DNA from 2 places in the Curtobacterium sp. Csp2 genome. Region 1 is predicted to be linked to the other one. Evidence: predicted binding sites of a transcription regulator. Region 1 holds the regulator's gene; the other holds the start of a gene.
What was found. Region 1 encodes HspR, which represses chaperone genes until heat shock. Its sites were predicted from a motif close to AAGTTGAGTCNNNNNGACTCAACTT; they were not measured.
Positions count from the first base shown of each region.

Region 2: a site for HspR is predicted at 3,611-3,635, ahead of HUN59_RS18865 (Hsp20/alpha crystallin family protein). Genes of this name have one in related genera too.

Region 1 covers NZ_CP054593.1:3,400,457-3,409,223, reverse strand. The annotation lists gene HUN59_RS16520 (hypothetical protein) at 1-1,467, opposite strand, end outside; gene dnaK (molecular chaperone DnaK) at 1,706-3,574, shown strand; gene HUN59_RS16510 (nucleotide exchange factor GrpE) at 3,577-4,224, shown strand; gene HUN59_RS16505 (DnaJ C-terminal domain-containing protein) at 4,263-5,261, shown strand; gene HUN59_RS16500 (heat shock protein transcriptional repressor HspR) at 5,387-5,800, shown strand; gene HUN59_RS16495 (GntR family transcriptional regulator) at 5,991-6,647, opposite strand; gene HUN59_RS16490 (class I SAM-dependent methyltransferase) at 6,788-7,936, shown strand; gene HUN59_RS16485 (aldo/keto reductase) at 8,016-8,767, opposite strand, start outside.
Region 2 covers NZ_CP054593.1:3,876,932-3,885,698, forward strand. The annotation lists gene HUN59_RS18840 (MurR/RpiR family transcriptional regulator) at 1-123, shown strand, start outside; gene mgrA (L-glyceraldehyde 3-phosphate reductase) at 174-1,217, shown strand; gene HUN59_RS18850 (alpha/beta hydrolase) at 1,659-2,450, opposite strand; gene HUN59_RS18855 (phenolic acid decarboxylase) at 2,450-2,977, opposite strand; gene HUN59_RS18860 (MarR family winged helix-turn-helix transcriptional regulator) at 3,041-3,535, shown strand; gene HUN59_RS18865 (Hsp20/alpha crystallin family protein) at 3,659-4,099, shown strand; gene HUN59_RS18870 (hypothetical protein) at 4,119-4,424, shown strand; partial or broken gene HUN59_RS18875 (manganese catalase family protein) at 4,511-4,735, opposite strand; gene HUN59_RS18880 (SDR family NAD(P)-dependent oxidoreductase) at 4,809-5,492, shown strand; gene HUN59_RS18885 (sensor histidine kinase) at 6,118-7,377, shown strand; gene HUN59_RS18890 (response regulator) at 7,374-8,051, shown strand; gene HUN59_RS18895 (GNAT family N-acetyltransferase) at 8,091-8,767, opposite strand, start outside.

The sequences.
Region 1 (8,767 bases):
CACGACCCGCAGCGTCGCGTCCTTCGTCGCGGTGCCTTCGAACGTGTTCGTCTTGCCGGGGGTGAAGGACTCGGTGGTCACGGTCGCCGGGTCCAGTTCGACGCTCTTGCCCGGGTTCACCGAGAGTTCCGCGGTGGTGTGGTTGTAGCCCTTCGACAGGGAGTCGACGACGAGCTGGTACTCGCGGTCCTCCAGGTCGCGCAGGACGACGCGGTAGGTGTCCGTCGTCTTGCCTGCGGTGGTCTCGGCGAGGATGGCTTCCGGCTTGCCCTTCTCGTAGACTCGGATCTTCGACGACTTCTGCGCCGCGCCCGTGATGGCGAGCTGGTCGCCCGGCTGGAGCTCGACGCCCTGGGCCGGCGAGGTGATCGACACGCCGGCGCCGTAGTCGATCGACAGCTCCTTCGGCGTCGCGTCCTCCCCTCGGATCGTCTGCGTGACGGTCAGATCGAACGCCCCCGCCATGTTCGGTGCGTTGACCGGGATCGAGTAGCTGCCGTCCTTCAGCGATGTCGTCGACGCGATCTGCTTCTCGCCGTGGAAGAGCTTGACCTCGGTCTCCGCGGTCGCGGTACCGGAGATCGTCGCGACCTCGTCGAGCTCATCGCCGAACGTGGCCTCGGCGGTGAGCGGGGTGACCGGCAGGTCGACCTCGACGTCGGCCTCGGCGACCACCTCGGCGCCATCGAACGCCGTGAGGTGCACCGTGGTGACGCCGAGCTTCAAGTTCCGGAGGGAGGCCGACCACGTGCCGTCGATGACGTCCTCGTCGAACCGGACGGTCTTCCCCGTCTTGTCCTCGTAGGACACCTCGACCGACGAGGCCGCCGGGGGCGCAACACCGTCGGCCAGCTGCGCGGTCCCGGCCTCGATGTCGACCGAGACCGCCTTTGCCCACACTCCGAGCGTCTCCGGGAAGAGCGCCCAGCGCGCTTTCGTGGCGTACCCGCGGATCGCCGCCATCCCTCCGGAACCGCGCGAGGTGAAGCCCGTCGAGACGGTGTACCCGTCTTCCAGTCGCAGTCCCTTGCTCGGCTCGAGGAACCAGCGACCGTTCTCCCTGACGGTCCCGCAGCTCAGCCCCTTGATGATGTCCCAGGAGCCTCCGTCGTCAGCGCGGTGCTCGTGAGCGACGCAGTTGCCGTTGGGAGCCTTGATGAAGTAGGTCGGGAAGCCGTTCGCAGTCGTCTGCCCGGTGGGCACCGCCCGCAGGATCGCAGCGTTCTTGATTGCATCTCCTGCAGTCGAGGCTTTGAGACCGGTGCCGAAGCTGCCCACGTAGCCGTAGTACGGCGTGCCGAGGTAGGAGCCCGGCTCGTTGGATGCGAACTGTACCGGCATGCCGGAGGAGGCTTCAGCGGCAACTGCTGCCGGATCGGCCGTCGCTGCCGGACCGAAGCTGATGCCGGCGGCCAGGGTGGCTGCGGCGACGCCGGTCGCGGCCGCAGCTCGAAGGAATGACTTCATGTGTGTGAGGGGTCTTTCGGTCGGGCCGCACCATGGATCGGCACGGCAGATGTGCCATTCAAAATATCACACACGCGAGGCGCACCTGAACCTCGCCATCTCCTGTGAGTTGCGCCGGGTCGACGCAACTTTCGTTGTTCACAGTTGACGTGCCTCCAGTCAGGAGTAAGGTTGAGTCCATCGGACGCAAGTCCGCAGACTTCCGCAACCACGCACCCGACAGAAGGAGCACCACAACATGGGACGTGCAGTAGGCATCGACCTCGGAACCACCAACTCGGTCGTCAGCGTGCTCGAGGGTGGTGAGCCCACCGTCATCGCGAACGCCGAGGGCCTCCGCACCACGCCGTCGATCGTCGCGTTCACCAAGGACGGCGAGGTCCTGGTCGGCGAGACCGCCAAGCGCCAGGCCGTCACGAACGTCGACCGCACCATCGCGAGTGTCAAGCGCCACATCGGTACCGACTGGAAGGTCGAGATCGACGGCAAGCAGTACACGCCGCAGGAGATCTCGGCCCGTACCCTCGGCAAGCTCAAGCGTGACGCCGAGCAGTACCTCGGCGAGGACGTCACCGACGCGGTCATCACCGTCCCGGCGTACTTCAACGACGCCGAGCGCCAGGCCACGAAGGACGCCGGTGAGATCGCCGGACTCAACGTCCTCCGCATCATCAACGAGCCGACCGCCGCTGCGCTCGCCTACGGCCTCGACAAGGGCAAGGAAGACGAGCTCATCCTGGTCTTCGACCTCGGTGGCGGCACGTTCGACGTCTCGCTGCTCGAGGTGGGCAAGGACGACGACTTCTCCACGATCCAGGTCCGCGCGACCTCGGGTGACAACCGCCTCGGTGGCGACGACTGGGACCAGCGGATCGTCGACCACCTCGTCAAGAAGTTCAAGGACGAGCACGGCGTCGACCTGTCCACGGACAAGATCGCGAAGCAGCGTCTCAAGGAGGCCGCCGAGCAGGCGAAGAAGGAGCTGTCGAGCCAGCTGAGCGCCAGCATCCAGCTGCCGTACCTGACGCTGACCGCCGACGGCCCGCTCAACCTCGACGAGACCATCTCGCGCGCGCAGTTCGAGCAGATGACCTCCGACCTGCTCGATCGCACGAAGAAGCCCTTCAACGACGTCATCAAGGAGGCGGGTGTCAGCGTCAACGACATCGCGCACGTGGTGCTCGTCGGTGGTTCGACCCGCATGCCCGCCGTGGCCGAGGTCGTCAAGTCGCTCACGGGCGGCAAGTCCCCGAACCAGGGCGTCAACCCGGACGAGGTCGTGGCCGTCGGTGCCGCGCTGCAGGCCGGTGTCCTGAAGGGTGAGCGCAAGGACGTCCTGCTCATCGACGTCACGCCGCTGTCGCTCGGCATCGAGACCAAGGGTGGCCTGATGACGAAGCTCATCGACCGCAACACCGCGATCCCGACCAAGCGGAGCGAGACCTTCACGACCGCCGACGACAACCAGCCGTCGGTCGCGATCCAGGTCTTCCAGGGCGAGCGCGAGTTCACCCGCGACAACAAGCCGCTCGGCACGTTCGAACTCACCGGCATCGCGCCGGCTCCCCGTGGCGTCCCGCAGGTCGAGGTCACGTTCGACATCGACGCCAACGGCATCGTGCACGTGTCCGCGAAGGACAAGGGCACCGGCAAGGAGCAGTCGATGGTCATCTCCGGCGGCTCGTCGCTGCCGAAGGAGGACATCGAGCGCATGGTCCGCGAGGCCGAGGAGCACGCGGCCGAGGACAAGGCCCGTCGCGAGGCGAACGAGCGCCGCAACCAGGCCGAGCAGCTCGTCTACTCGATCGAGAAGCTCATCAAGGAGAACGACGACAAGCTGCCCGCGGACGTCAAGTCCGAGGTGCAGGGCGACGTCGACGCGCTGAAGTCCGCCCTCGCGGGTGAGGACGACGACGCGGTCAAGACCGCCTACGACAAGCTCAACGAGTCGCAGGGCAAGCTCGGCCAGGCCATCTACTCGCAGCAGGACGCGGGTGCCGCGGCCGGTGGCGAGCAGCCGACCGCCGACGGCCAGGCGCAGCAGGACGACGAGGACATCGTCGACGCCGAGGTCGTGGACGACGAGGACGACAAGGACAAGAAGTAACGATGACGGATCCCAAGGACAACGTGCCCGAGGACGCCGAGCCCCAGGTCGAGGGCGACGCCACCAACGCGCAGGAGCCCGAGGACCTCATCGAGGCGGAGGGGCCGGACGTGGAAGTTCCCACGGACGCCCCCGCCGCCGGCGGCCCCCAGTCGGACCTCTCCCCGGAGGACCAGGCACTCCTGGACGACGCCGCGCGCGGCATCGCAGAGGACAAGCTGGCGCAGGAGGACCGCGACCTCGTCGCCGACATGCGCGCCGACATGCTCCGTGCGCAGGCCGAGCTGGTGAACTTCCGGAAGCGCGTCGAGCGTGACCGCGAGGCGAACCGCGACGCCGTCATCGCCGAGGTCGTCCGCGCCCTGCTCCCGGCCCTGGACGACCTGACCCGTGCCGAGGCGCACGGGGACCTGGCGGACGGGCCGATGCAGGTCATCGGGCAGAAGATCCGCGGCGGTTTCGAGAAGTTCAAGCTCGTGCAGATCGGCGAGAAGGGCGAGACCTTCGACCCGAACGTGCACGAGGCGATCGTGCAGCTGCCCACGCCGGGGGCGACCGACCAGACCGTCGCGGACGTCGTGGAGCCGGGCTACAAGCTCGGCGACCGTGTCCTGCGTGCGGCCAAGGTCGCCGTCGCGGTCCCGGCCTGAGCCGGCTCGTCACGACCAGGAACGGAAGGTAGGGCTCGATGGCCAGTCAGGACTGGTTCGACAAGGACTTCTACAAGGTCCTCGGCGTCGACAAGACGGCGAGCGACGCTGAGCTGAAGAAGACCTACCGGAAGCTCGCCCGGCAGTACCACCCGGACTCCAACCCGGGGGACGCCGCGGCCGAGTCCCGCTTCAAGGAGATCAGCGAGGCCTACTCGGTGCTCTCCGACAAGGAGCAGCGCGCCGAGTACGACCAGGTCCGCGCCATGGGCTCGGGCGCCCGCTTCACGGCGGGCGGCCCGGGCGCCCAGGGCGGGTTCGAGGACGTCTTCGGCGGGATGTTCGGCGGACAGCAGGCCGGCGGGCAACGCGTCCGCTTCGGCCAGGGCGGCGGCGGTGGCTTCGAGGACATCCTCGGCGGGATGTTCGGTGGCGGCGGGGGCTTCGGGCAGTCGTCCGGCGGTTTCCGCGGCTTCGGTGGTCCGACCAAGGGCCGTGACGTCACCGCGTCGACGACGCTCGACTTCACGACCGCGATCGCCGGCGACACCGTCAAGCTCTCGCAGGGCAACGGCCGGCCGGTGAACGTCCGCATCCCCGCGGGTGTCGCCGACGGGCAGAAGATCCGTCTGCGCGGCCGCGGCGAGCCGAGTCCGGACGGGGGCGAGGCAGGCGACCTGGTCGTCAGCGTCACCGTCCGGAAGCACCCGGTGTTCGAGCGCGACGGGCTCAACCTGCGGGTGGACGTCCCCGTGACGTTCGTCGAGGCGGCGCTCGGCGCGACGATCCAGGTCCCGACGCTCGGCGGCGACCCCGTCAAGCTGAAGGTCGCTCCGGGCACGCCCTCCGGTCGCGTCCTGCGCGTCAAGGGACGCGGCGTCGCGACGAAGAGTGGGACCGGTGACCTGCTCGCGACCGTGCAGGTCGCGGTGCCGTCACACCTGTCGGACAAGCAGCGCGAGGCCGTCGAGGCCCTCCGCGCGGCACTGCCGGACGAGGATCCCCGCGAGGACCTCCTCGCCAAGGCGCGCAGCTGACGCTGCGCGACCACAGCAACGAACCGGACTGGAGGCTCGGTGCGGCTCCGTCAGGAACCGTCACCGGGCCTCCAGACTGGTTTCCAGACCACGCGGACGACGGAAGGGAACAGGCCGTGACCGACATGGACGAGAACTCGCCCGTCTTCGCGATCGCCATGGCGGCGGAGCTCGCCGAGATGCACCCGCAGACCCTGCGGCAGTACGACCGGCTCGGCCTGGTCGTCCCCGGGCGGACCCGCGGGGGCTCGCGTCGGTACTCGATGCGCGACGTCGTGCAGCTGCGGGAGATCGCGCGCCTGGGGTCCGAGGGGGTCTCGCTCGAGGGCATCCGTCGCGTGCTCGAGCTGGAGAACGAGAACCGGGCGCTCCGCGCGCGGGTGAGCGAGCTCGAGACCGCGCTGGCGGACCAGCTCATAAACCGGCCGGGCGCGCGGGTGTTCGCCGCGACGACCACGGGCGCGGCGGTGTCGCTGCGTGCCGGGATGCGGCCGCAGCGGAACACGCAGGTGGTGCTCTGGCGACCACCGCGCGGCTGACACATCACTGCATCCAGAACATCACACGTCTCCTCCGGTGGGGTCGACGGTCTCGCTCGTGCCGTCGCACTGACGCACCTCGACAGGGGCCGGGGCCGGGCTGCCACACACGTGGTGGTCCGGCCCCGGCCGCAGTCGTGCCACGAAGAACGGCCGCGTCGCTGAGCGCGCTGGGACCCGGGATCCCAGGTCAGGCGGGCCGGTCGGGATCCGGCAGCAGGTGCATCGACCAGAGCGCCCGCTCCGCCAGCCGACCGTCGTTGCCCTCGACCGCGAGCCGCAGCGCGACGACCCCGTTCGCGATCCGGTCCCACGGCAGTGCGGTCGGCAGGTCCTCGTGCCGCAGACGGAAGGTCAGGGCGTCGATCGACCCGCGGAGCGCCGAGCAGAGCACCGGGTTGTCGCACGACTCGATGAAGCTCCGGTAGACGGGCGCTGCCGTGTCCGTCACGGCGTCCCAGTCCCCGAGCCGGACCGTGTCGAGCAGCGCCCCGATCCGTCGTCCGAGCGCGGTCCGTGCGGTGTCCTCGAGCCGCGGCACCGAGACGCGGACCAGACCGCCGTAGAGCAGACCGAGCGCCTGCAGCGTCGGGACGATGTCGGCGGCGCGGGGCAGGGCGACGCGGGTGTACCGGTTGGCCCGGCGTTCGACGAGACCGGCGAGTTCGAGGTCCGACAACGCCTCGCGGACGGGCGTCCGCGAGCAGCGGAGGCGCCGGGCGAGGTCGCCGTCGTCGAGCAGGGTGCCCGGGGCGAGCACGCCGGCCATGATCTCGTCGCGCAGCCGCTCGCGGGCGAGGTCCCGGAGCAGGGGTCGGGCGCCGAAGGCCTGTTCCTGGACGAACATCCCGCCCCTCCCGTTCCGTGACCAGACGCGGACCGATCGCCGCGATGGCTCGACGATAGGGGACATCGGGCGCCGATGAACATCTGATATACGGACGGGTCGGAGCGCCGGGCGCAGGGACCGCTCAGTACGCTGACCGGATGCGCGTGTCTGACTTCGCCGACCAGTTCCGGCGGGACCCCGACGACGGGGGACCGGACCTGGTGACGATCGACGGCACCGACCGGTTCCTGCTCGACGAGGCACCGCACGTGCACGGTGACGCGCTCCGGCAGCCCGGCGAGGTCGCCGTCGTCGACGACCGGGCCGGGGTGCTCACGCTCGGGCTGATCACGGTGCACGGCGCCTCGGACGTCCGGGTGGTGCAGGACTCCCTCGTCGGGGTCCGTGCGCTCCAGGCCGCCGCCGGCACCTTCGGCCTTCGCGGCTTCCGGCACGCCGAGACCGCCGAACAGGCCTTCCGTGACGTCCGGCTCGTGCTGCTCCGGCTCTCGAAGTCGAACGACCGCCTGGACGAACTCGCCCGCGCCGTCGCGCGGTGGGCGGCCCCGGACGTGGTGCTGCTGTGCGGCGGGGTCACCAAGCACATGACGCTGTCCCAGAACGACGTGCTCCGCCGGTACTTCGGCGAGGTCACCGCCTCACGCGGACGGGGGAAGTCGCGGCTCCTCGTCGCGCAGGACCCCCTGCGCGCCGCCGCGGTGCGGGCGGACGCGACGAACCCGTGGCCGCGCGCGGTGCACGTCGACGAGCTCGGCATGACGCTCGTCGCACACGGCGGGGTCTTCGCGGGCACGTCGCTCGACCAGGGCACCCGGGTGCTGCTCGACGTCGCCGACCAGGCGGTCCCGACGGCGCGGACGGTCGCCGACCTGGGCTGCGGCAACGGCGTCATCGCGACCGCGATGGCGCGGCGCCGGCCGCGGGTCCGCGTGGTCGCGACGGACGTCTCGTCGATCGCGGTCGCGTCGACGCGGGCCACGGCGGCGGCGAACGGTGTGGCCGACCGGGTCGCGGTCGTGCGGTCGGACGCGGGCGACGAGCTCGACGAGGGCTCGGCGCAGCTCGTCCTCTGCAACCCGCCCTTCCACGAGGGCACCACGGTGAGCACCGACGCGGCCGAGGCGATGTTCCGGAACGCGGCCACGATCCTCCAGTCCGGCGGTGAACTGTGGTGCGTCTGGAACTCGCACCTGCGCTACCGGCCGCTCCTGGAGCGTCTGGTCGGGCCGACGCGGCAGGTCGTGCGGACCGCCAAGTTCACGGTCACCGCCTCACGGCGGTCCTGACGCACGACGGGAGGCCCGTGGCTGCGTGCGCCACGGGCCCCCCGTCGTCGTGTGGGTCGCCTCGGGCGACCTGCGGCCGTCAGGCCGGGACGTAGTCGAACGTGTCCGGGTCGGGACCGGTGCGGTGTCCCTTGTCGAGCGAGGTGATCGCCGTCATGTCGTCGTCGGACAGCTCGAAGTCGAAGATCGCGAAGTTCTCCTCGACGCGCGAGCGGGTGACCGACTTCGGGAAGACGATGTCACCGCGCTGGATGTGCCAGCGGAGGACGACCTGTGCCGGGGTCTTGCCGGTGTTGCCGGCGATCCGGGTGATGGTCTCGTCGTCGAGCACGAGGCCCTGCGCGATCGGGGACCAGGCCTCGGTCGCGATGCCGTGCTCGCGGCCGTAGGCGCGGAGCTCCTCCTGCACGAGGTACGGGTGCACCTCGATCTGGTTCACGGCCGGGGTGATCGTGGTCTCGGAGGCGAGTCGGTTGAGGTGGTGGGTCTGGAAGTTCGAGACACCGATCGAGCGGGCGGTGCCGCCGCGGTAGAGCTCCTCCATGGCCTGCCAGGTCGGCACGAAGTCCGAGACGGTCGGCAGCGGCCAGTGGATGAGGAACAGGTCGGTGTAGCCGCCGAGCAGGTCGGCCGACTTCTTGCCGTTCTCGAGCGCCGCCTCCGGGTCGTGGAACCCGTTGTTGAGCTTCGAGGTGACGAAGATCTCCGAGCGGTCGATGCCGGACTCGGTGATGGCCTCACCGACCTCCTTCTCGTTGCCGTACATCTCGGCGGTGTCGATGTGGCGGTAGCCGACCTCGAGGGCGGTGAGGGTGGCTTCCTTCGTGTTCT
Region 2 (8,767 bases), 480 kb from region 1:
CGGTTGCCGCAGGCGATCCTCGTCGAGGGGCTCGTCGCGGCGACGGCGGACCGGCTCGGGGACGTGGCGGTGCGGGCGAAGGCGTTGGCGCTCGACGCGATCAGCGCGAACCTGTCCGACTGACGCCGAGCGCACCGGGCCGCGTCCGGGCACGTCGGGCCAGGATGGGACCCATGTCCTACATCGCCGCGGACGACCGCTACGACTCCATGCCCTACCGCCGGACGGGCCGCTCCGGCCTCGACCTGCCACTGCTCTCGCTGGGCTACTGGCACAACTTCGGCGACGACAAGCCGTTCGAGACGCAGCGGGCCATCAGCCGCCGGGCGTTCGACCTCGGCATCACGCACCACGACCTCGCGAACAACTACGGCCCGCCCTACGGCGCCGCCGAACTGAACTTCGGCCGACTCATGCGCGAGGACTTCCGCCCCTACCGCGACGAGATGGTCATCTCGACCAAGGCGGGCTGGGACATGTGGCCAGGCCCCTACGGCCAGGGCGGCGGGTCGCGGAAGTACGTGCTCGCCTCGCTCGACCAGTCGCTGCAGCGGACGGGCCTGGACTACGTCGACGTCTTCTACTCGCACCGGCTCGACGCCTCGACCCCGCTCGAGGAGACGATGGGCGCCCTGCACACCGCGGTCCAGCAGGGCAAGGCGCTGTACGTCGGCATCTCGTCGTACGACGCCGAGCGCTCCCGCCGGGCCGCCGAGATCCTCCGTGACCTCGGGACGCCGCTCCTCATCCACCAGCCCTCGTACTCGATGCTCAACCGCTGGATCGAGGACGAGGGCCTGCTCGACGCCGCCGGCGACCTCGGCTTCGGCGTGATCGGGTTCACCGCGCTCGCCCAGGGCCTGCTCACCGGGCGCTACCTGGACGGCGTCCCCGAGGACTCGCGCGCCGCGGCGGGCAAGTCCCTCGACGCCGGCTCCCTGACCCCGGAGGTCGTCGAGCACCTGCGCGCGCTGAACGGCATCGCCGAGGCCCGCGGGCAGAGCCTGGCGCAGCTCGCCCTGGCGTGGGCGCTCCGCGACGAACGGGTGACCTCGCTCGTGATCGGCGCCTCCCGCGTCGAGCAGCTCGAGCAGAACGTCGCGGCGCTCGGCAACCTGTCGTTCACCGCCGACGAGCTGGCGTCGATCGACGAGCACTCCGTCGGGGTGCTCGACGTCGACCTGTGGTCGGGCGCCCGCTCGGGCCAGGTGAGCTGACCGCTCGCCCGGCCGCAGCAGCCCGGTACGCTACACATCAGTGGGGCGGTTCGCCGGGTCGTCCTGCGGGCAAGGCTGAAGCCCACCACCGCGGCAACGGTGATGGGCTCCGGGTTGCCCTCCGAGTGGAAGGCCGAGGGCGCACAACCGCCCCCGAGTTCACTTGCTCGGGACCAGCATACGCAGGTCCGCCCGCGTGTGCAGCCCTCGGCCGCCTCCGCTCCTCGTGTCCGCCGGCCCTGACACGGAAGGTGGTCTCGATGTCGAAGGACACCGAGCCCGACCGCAGGCGTCAGGTGCCGTGGCTGGGGATCGCGAGCTTGCTCGTGACCCTGGTCCGGCTCCTGCACGACCTGTGGCGGAAGGGCCAGTAGGCACGGCGGCCCGTACCCGATCGGGTACGGGCCGCTCCGGTCTCCTGCGTCAGGGGGCCGGGGGGCGTCAGACCAGACCGAGGCGCTCGTCGAGCAGCGCCAGGAGCCGCTGCCGGAACGGCACCGCCGACCAGCCGTGGTCCGCACCGTCGACGACCGTGAGCGTCGCCCCCGGCAGGAGTTCGGCGTAGCGGCGGCCGTACGACACCGGGACGATCGCGTCCTCGGTGCCGTGCACGACGTCGGCCGGACCGGTGTACCCGGCGGCAGGGCCGTACACGTCGAGCCCGTCCCGGACGTCCGCGATGAACGCCGTCCCGAGCACCATCCCGCCGAAGTCGAACCACCCCTGCTCGCGCGCCGGGGCGAGGGGCTGCCCCTGGATCGCGTCGTGCACGGTGATGTCGTCGACCACGACGCCGGCTGGTGACCACAGGGTCAGTGTCCGGACGGCCTCCGGCACCCGCGCTGCGGCGAGCGCCGACTCCACGGCGCCCAGGCTGTGCGCCACGACGTGCACGCCCTGCCCCCGGTCCGCGGCGCGGATCATCGCGACGACCTGTTCGACCTCGTCACGGAGGGTGATGTCCGCGAACTCGCCGTCGCTGGCACCCTGGCCGAGCCGGTCGTGGCTCCGGACGAGGGCGCCGCGGGCGACGAGGTGTCGGGCGGTCTGCACGAACAGCTGGTGCCCGCCGAGGGCACTGTCGCTGAACCCGTGCACGAGGAGGACGACGGGGGCGTCCGGGGCGGCGCCGTCCTGCGGTTCCCACTGCCAGCCGCGGATCGTGCGACCACGGTGCTCCAGGGTCGCCAGGGTGGTGCGGGGGTCCGTCCCCTGCAGCGGCACGGTGCCCATCAGTTCGTCCGGTCCGCCCACCCGGCCGGCAGGTCACCGGGAGCGGTGTCGACGACGGTCTCGTCGTCCTCGCCGACGTGCTCGAACCGCGTGATGTGCGCGAACTCCGGCACGACGTAGATCGGGTACGTGGGGCCTTCGTCGCGGTAGCGCTGCATCTCGTCGAGGTGGTCGTTCTGGAACAGGACGGTCTTGGAGCCGTCGAGCTCGATCCAGCGCGGGAAGAAGATCGTGCCGTGCAGCACGCGCTGCTCGGGCAGCACGTTGACGACGACGCTCGTGCCGGTGGGCTCGTTCCACGAGACCTTGTAGACGCCCGGCGCGAGGGCGACGAGGTCGACCGTCTGGTCCTTCACCCACCGGCCACCGACGTGCCCGGTGTGGATCCGGTAGTCGATGGTCGTGGCGTTCTTGACGTACATCTCGTACTGCCAGCCGTTGGCGTACGTGTAGATGAACCGGTGTCCGACGATGCCGGAGAGGTCCTGGGGCGGTTCCGGGTGCTCGACCGAGGTGGTGGTGTCCATGACCTCGAGTGTGCTCCCGAAGTAGTTTTGTTGCAAACAAAACTTGCTGGTAGGTTGCCGAGCATGACGGGTACAGGCGACGAGACCGCTCGGATCGCCCGACGACTGAGCGACCGGATCGGTCCGTTCCGCCGGACCCTGCTGCGGACCTCCCGCGCCGTGGCGGACCTGCCCGACATCCCGGACGCGCAGGTCGAGGTGCTCCGCGCCCTGGCTGCCGGAGCCGCTGCGGCGCCGGGCGCGGACGCTCCCGGTGCCGCCCCCTCGGCCCTCGCGACCCGCCTCGGCCTCGCCCGCTCGACGGTGAGCAACCTCGTGTCCGCGATGGAGCAGTCCGGACTCGTCGAGCGTCGACTGGTCGGGGGCGACGGTCGCCGCACCACCGTGCACCTGACCCCGCTCGCGGTCGATCGCCTCCGCACGTACGACGACGCTGCGACCTCGGTGCTCGTCGACGCCCTCGGGCACCTGTCCGCGGAGGACGTGCACGCCCTCGCCGCGGCCCTCCCCGCACTCGAGCGCCTGCACCGCGAGATCACCCCGCCGCCCGCACCCTGACCGGCACCGCGCGACCCTCAGCAACCTCGAAGCGATCCTTTGGCACTCCTGAGGCAAGAGTGCTAAAACGGACGCCAGTTGAGTCGAGGGGACTCAACGAGGACCACGAAGGAGTTGATCTCGATGACGATGCAGTTCGACCCGTTCCGCGAGCTCGACCGACTCGCAGGCTCCCTGCTCGGAGCCGGCGCCGGTGCACCCCGGTCGATGCCCATGGACCTCTACCGCAGCGGTGACCACTACGTCCTCGACGTCGACCTGCCGGGCATCGACCCGGGCTCGGTGGACGTGGACGTGGACGGTTCCGTCCTGACCATCCGCGCCGAGCGCACGCTCGGCGCACCCGAGGGCTCGCAGTGGATCACGCGCGAGCGCCAGCCCGGCACCTTCGTGCGGCAGCTCACGCTCGGTGACCACCTGGACGCCGAGCGCATCAGCGCCGCCTACGACAACGGCGTCCTGAGCGTGACCATCCCGGTCAAGGAGTCCGCGAAGCCCCGCAAGATCCAGGTGTCGACCGGCGGCGGCGCCCAGCAGCTCGCCGTCGGCTCGAGGGGCGAGTGACCGGAAGGGCACGGCAGCGATGGCAGCACTCGGCAACGCGCTCCTCGCCGTCGGCGTCCTGACGGCAGCCCTCACCGCGACGGCCCTCGACCGTCGCACCGCGGCACTCCTCGGAGCCACCGGCGGCACCGTCGGGAGCTTCCTCGCGTGGCTCCTCGCCCCGCAGGCCTGGACCGGCTCCTGGCTGCTCCCGTGGATCGCCGCGGGAGCGGGGACGGTCGCGGTCGTCGCCGGATGGGCGGCAGCTCGCGCGTACACCGGCCTCACCCGCTCGCCGCGGGAACACGAGGACGACACGACGAGCATCACCACCCTGCCGGGCTGAGTGGGCGACGGGACGGGAGGCGCGGTGCCAGCCGGCACCGCGCCTCCCGTCCGTCTGCCGGTCGCGCCCCGCGACCGGCGTGACGCTCACTCCTTGTTGAGCGTGTCCTGCACGAGGCCCGCGGTCTTCTCGACCACGTTCGGCAGCACGGTCGTGCCGTAGAAGCGCACGTCAGGGTGCGTCGGCGGCGGAATCGGCACCGAGGACGTCGGGCCGTCGTGGTACGAGTACTCGCCCTTGCCGTCGAACGAGGGGCCGCTCGCCCAGGGCCCGTCCGCGGCCGCGGCGCCGTCGGAGAAGTTGAGGTACTGGAGGCTGGATCGCGCGGGGGCGGTGGCCGGATCGCGCGGACGGGCATCGTCAGCGCGGCCTACCGTGGCCGTCATGGACCTCGAACTCACCGGCCGTGTCGCGCTCGTCGTCGGCGGCCAGGGCTACATCGGCGCCGTCGTCGCGGAGACCCTCCGCCGCGAGGGCGCGACCGTCGTCGTCGCCTCCCGCAGCGCCGGCGGCCCGGACGCCGTCACGATCGACACCGCGTCGCAGGCCTCCGTCGACGCGGGGGTCGCCCGCGTGCTCGAGCAGCACGGCCGCATCGACGTGCTCGTCGTCACGGCAGCGCCCGCTGCCGGCACCCTCGACCCCGAGAAGGCGTCGGATCCGGAGCAGGTCGCGACCGCGATTGACGGCAAGGCGCTCGGGTTCCTCCGGGTGGCGAACGCCGTGCTCCCCCACCAGCAGCGCGCCGGCTCCGGCCGCGTCGTCGTCATCAGCGGGCAGAACGCCTACCTCGCGGGGAACATCACGACGTCGCTCCGGAACGCGGCGACGAGCATCATCGCGAAGAACCTCGCCGACCAGGTCGCGGGGTCCGGCGTCGCGGTGAACGTCGTGAACCCCGGCACGGTGACGGACGAGCCCGCCGCCCAGGTGCAGCAGGGCGCCGGTGGGGAGTCGAGCCCGCAGCAGATCGCGGACCTGGTCGCGTTCCTCGCCTCACCGCGTTCCGCGATGAGCGGCGAGTCCGTGTCGATCGCGCACCGCGTGCGCGGGCAGCTCACGATCTAGACGCGCCACGGGACGGACGGGAGGCGCGTGGTCGCGCGACCACGCGCCTCCCGTCCGTCACGGCCACGCGTCCAGGACAGCCTCGACCACTCGAGCGGCGACCCGCACGAAGCGGTCCCGCCATCTCTTCGGACGGGCCGGCTCCGGCTGCGCCCGTCGGAACAGCGCCGCGGGGACGACCGCGCGGCACAGCGTCGCCCCGGGTGCGGCCTGCTCGTGGTCGCGGTCGAACACGCACTCGTCGCAGACCGCGCTCGTCGACGTCGGAGCACCCGGGTGCTCCTCCCACGGATGCCCGCACGTCGGGCAACTCGTCTCCCGGAGGCGGCGGCGAAGCACGCGCGAACCGACCTCGGAGGAAGCACCGGTCGTCACGTCGCGATCATGCCACGGCTCTCGATCGGAGCGCGCTTCGTCCTCGCGGACGAGGCCGTTCGTCCCTCCGCACGATGACGGCAGGGCCTGCACCACGGGAGCCTGGGTGGCATGGAGAGCTCGACCAAGCACGTGATCGCCACCCTCGTCACCTGCGCCGCCATCGTCGCGGTCACCGCCGCCGCCCTCGTGGCGATGTCGCCCGTCCCGTGACCGCCGTCACGCCCGGCCGTCGTGCGATGATCGACCCGTGAGGGACGGGCGCGGGTTCACCAGGCCGCTGCCCCTCCGCAGTGTCGTCGCCGACGTCACCTGGGCGCTCCTGGCCGCGATGGTCTTCCTCGCCCCGATCGACCTCGAACTCGAACACGCGAGCCTGCCCGCCGTCGCGACCGCCACCGCCGCGATCGCCGTCCGACGGTTCTCGCCGTCCGGCGCGATGCTCGCCGCGGTCGCCCTCGGGGTGGTGCAGGTGCTCGGCGGCGAGCGCCCCTCCCTCGTGGACCTCGCCCTGTTCGTCGTGATCGGCAGCGTCGCGATCGTCGGCACCCGGCTCGAGGTCGTGCTCGCCGGTCTGCTCGCGGTGGTGGCCGGAGCGACCGCCGCCCTGTACCTTTCCAGAACCGGTTACCGCTACGCGCTCCTGCTGAACAGCGGGCCGACGGACCAGGCGGTCCTCGTGCTCGCCGCGCCGACGCTCGCGCTCGTCGCGGTCTGGGCCTCCGGACTCGCGACCCGGGCCGTCCGGTCGCAGAACGCCGAGTCCGTCCGTCGCGCCGACGCCGAGGCCGCCGCGACCCGCGCCGAGGCGGTGGCGAACCGCGCCGAGGCCGTCGCCACCCGGGCGGTCGACGAGGCCGAGGCCGAACGCATCCGGGCCGACATCGCCCGCGACGTCCACGACGTCGTCGGCCACTCCCTCGCGGTGATCATCGCCCAGGCCGACTCGGTGCCCTTCCTCGACGACGAGGCCCGCATCCGCGAGGTCAGCGCCACGATCGCGAGCACCGCCCGGAGCTCCCTGACCGAGGTGCGTCAGGTCCTCGGGCACATCGACGGCTCCGACGCCACCGCCGACCCGACCTCGTTCGAGGAGATCGTCCGGGGCATCCGGGACGCCGGCGTCGACGTCGAGCACGCCGTCCGCGGCACCGCCCGACCACTCGGTGCCGTGCACGGGACCGCTGCCCGCCGGGTGCTGCAGGAGATGCTGACGAACGCGCTCCGGCACGGGGTCCCCGGCGGCGCCGTCGAGGTCCGGGAGACCTGGCGCTCCGCCGACCTCGTGCTCGAGGTCGAGAACGCCGTGCCCCGAGCCGCCCTGCCCGTCGGCGACGGCCTGGGGATCGACGAGCTCGCGGCGCACCCGCGGGGCTCGGGCCGGGGACTCACCGGCATGCAGACCCGACTCACCACCATCGGCGGCTCGTTCGACGCCGCCGTGCTCGACGACGTGTTCACCGCCCGAGCCCGCATCCCGTTCGACGTCCGAGGGGGGACGAACCGATGACCGACCCGATCCGCATCCTGCTCACCGACGACCAGGCACTCTTCCGCGCCGGGCTCCGGGTGGTGCTCGACGCCCAGGAGGACATGGTCGTCGTCGGCGAGGCCTCCGACGGCGCCGAGGCCCTCGCTGCGATCCCGGAGCTGCGCCCCGACGTCGTGCTCCTCGACATGCGGATGGCCGGGGTCGACGGCGTCGAGACGGTCCGGCGGCTGTTCGCGGACGACGGGCCGGTCGACGGGCCGCTCCCCCGGGTGATCGTGCTCACCACGTTCGGCCTCGACCCCGCGGCGGCGACCGCGATCCGCCTCGGCGCGAGCGGGTTCCTGCTCAAGGACACCACCCCGCCCTTCCTGTTCGCCGCCGTCCGCGCCGTGCACGAGGGCAGCTCGGTCATCGCACCGAACGACCTGTCGCAGCTGTTCGGCGCCGACGTCGAGCGCGCCCCGGCACCGCAGCCGCCGGCGTTCCAGACCCTGACGGACCGGGAGCGGATCGTGTTCGGGTGGGCGTCCCGCGGGCTGTCGAACGCCGAGATCGCCGCGAAGGAGTTCGTGACCGAGTCCACCGTGAAGACGCAGATCTCGAGCATCCTCGGCAAGCTCGCTCTGCGCGACCGTGTGCAGCTCGTCGTGTACGCGCACGACCACGGGCTCGCCGGGGCACGCGAGCCCTGACCCGGAGCACGCCGGTGGCCGGGGACCGGTCGGCGCCGGTCAGGGGACCTGCACGAACCGCAGCGCGCCGCGCTCCCGCTGCCGGAAGCCGAGGTGCTCGTACAGGCCGATCGCCCCGGTGTTGCCCGCGGCCGCGTGCATGAGCGGCACCTCACCTCGGGCCCGGATGCCGTGCGCCACCGCGAGCACCAGCCGTCGACCGAACCCCTGCCCGCGGTGCTCGGGGTCCGTGCAGACGGCGCTGATCTCGGTCCACCCCGGCGGGTGCAGCCGCTCACCGGCCATCGCGACGAGCCGCCCGCCGCGACGGATGCCCAGGTAGGTCCCGAGCTCGATCGTCCGCGGCAGGAACGGTCCGGGCTTCGTCCGCTCGACCAGGGCGGTCATCTCCGGCACGTCGTCCGGCGTCAGCACGACGGCCTCGTCGTCGGGTTCTCCTGCCACCGACTCCCCCGTGAGCTGCACGCCGCCGGCGCTCTCGACGGGCAGCCACCCCGCCGGCGTGACGTCGTCCAGTCCGACCCGCACCACGGCACCCGATCCGGCGAGCACCCGGACGTCCTCCCAGTCGTCCGATGTCGCCCGGGCGGGGATGCCGATCCACACGGACACGTCCGGCCGGTACCGGACGACCGCGCCGCGCCGCTCGGCGAACCGCGCGTGGTGGGAGTCGAGGGCCGCGAGCGCCGGGTTGTCGAGGACGCGCGTCGGGGTGC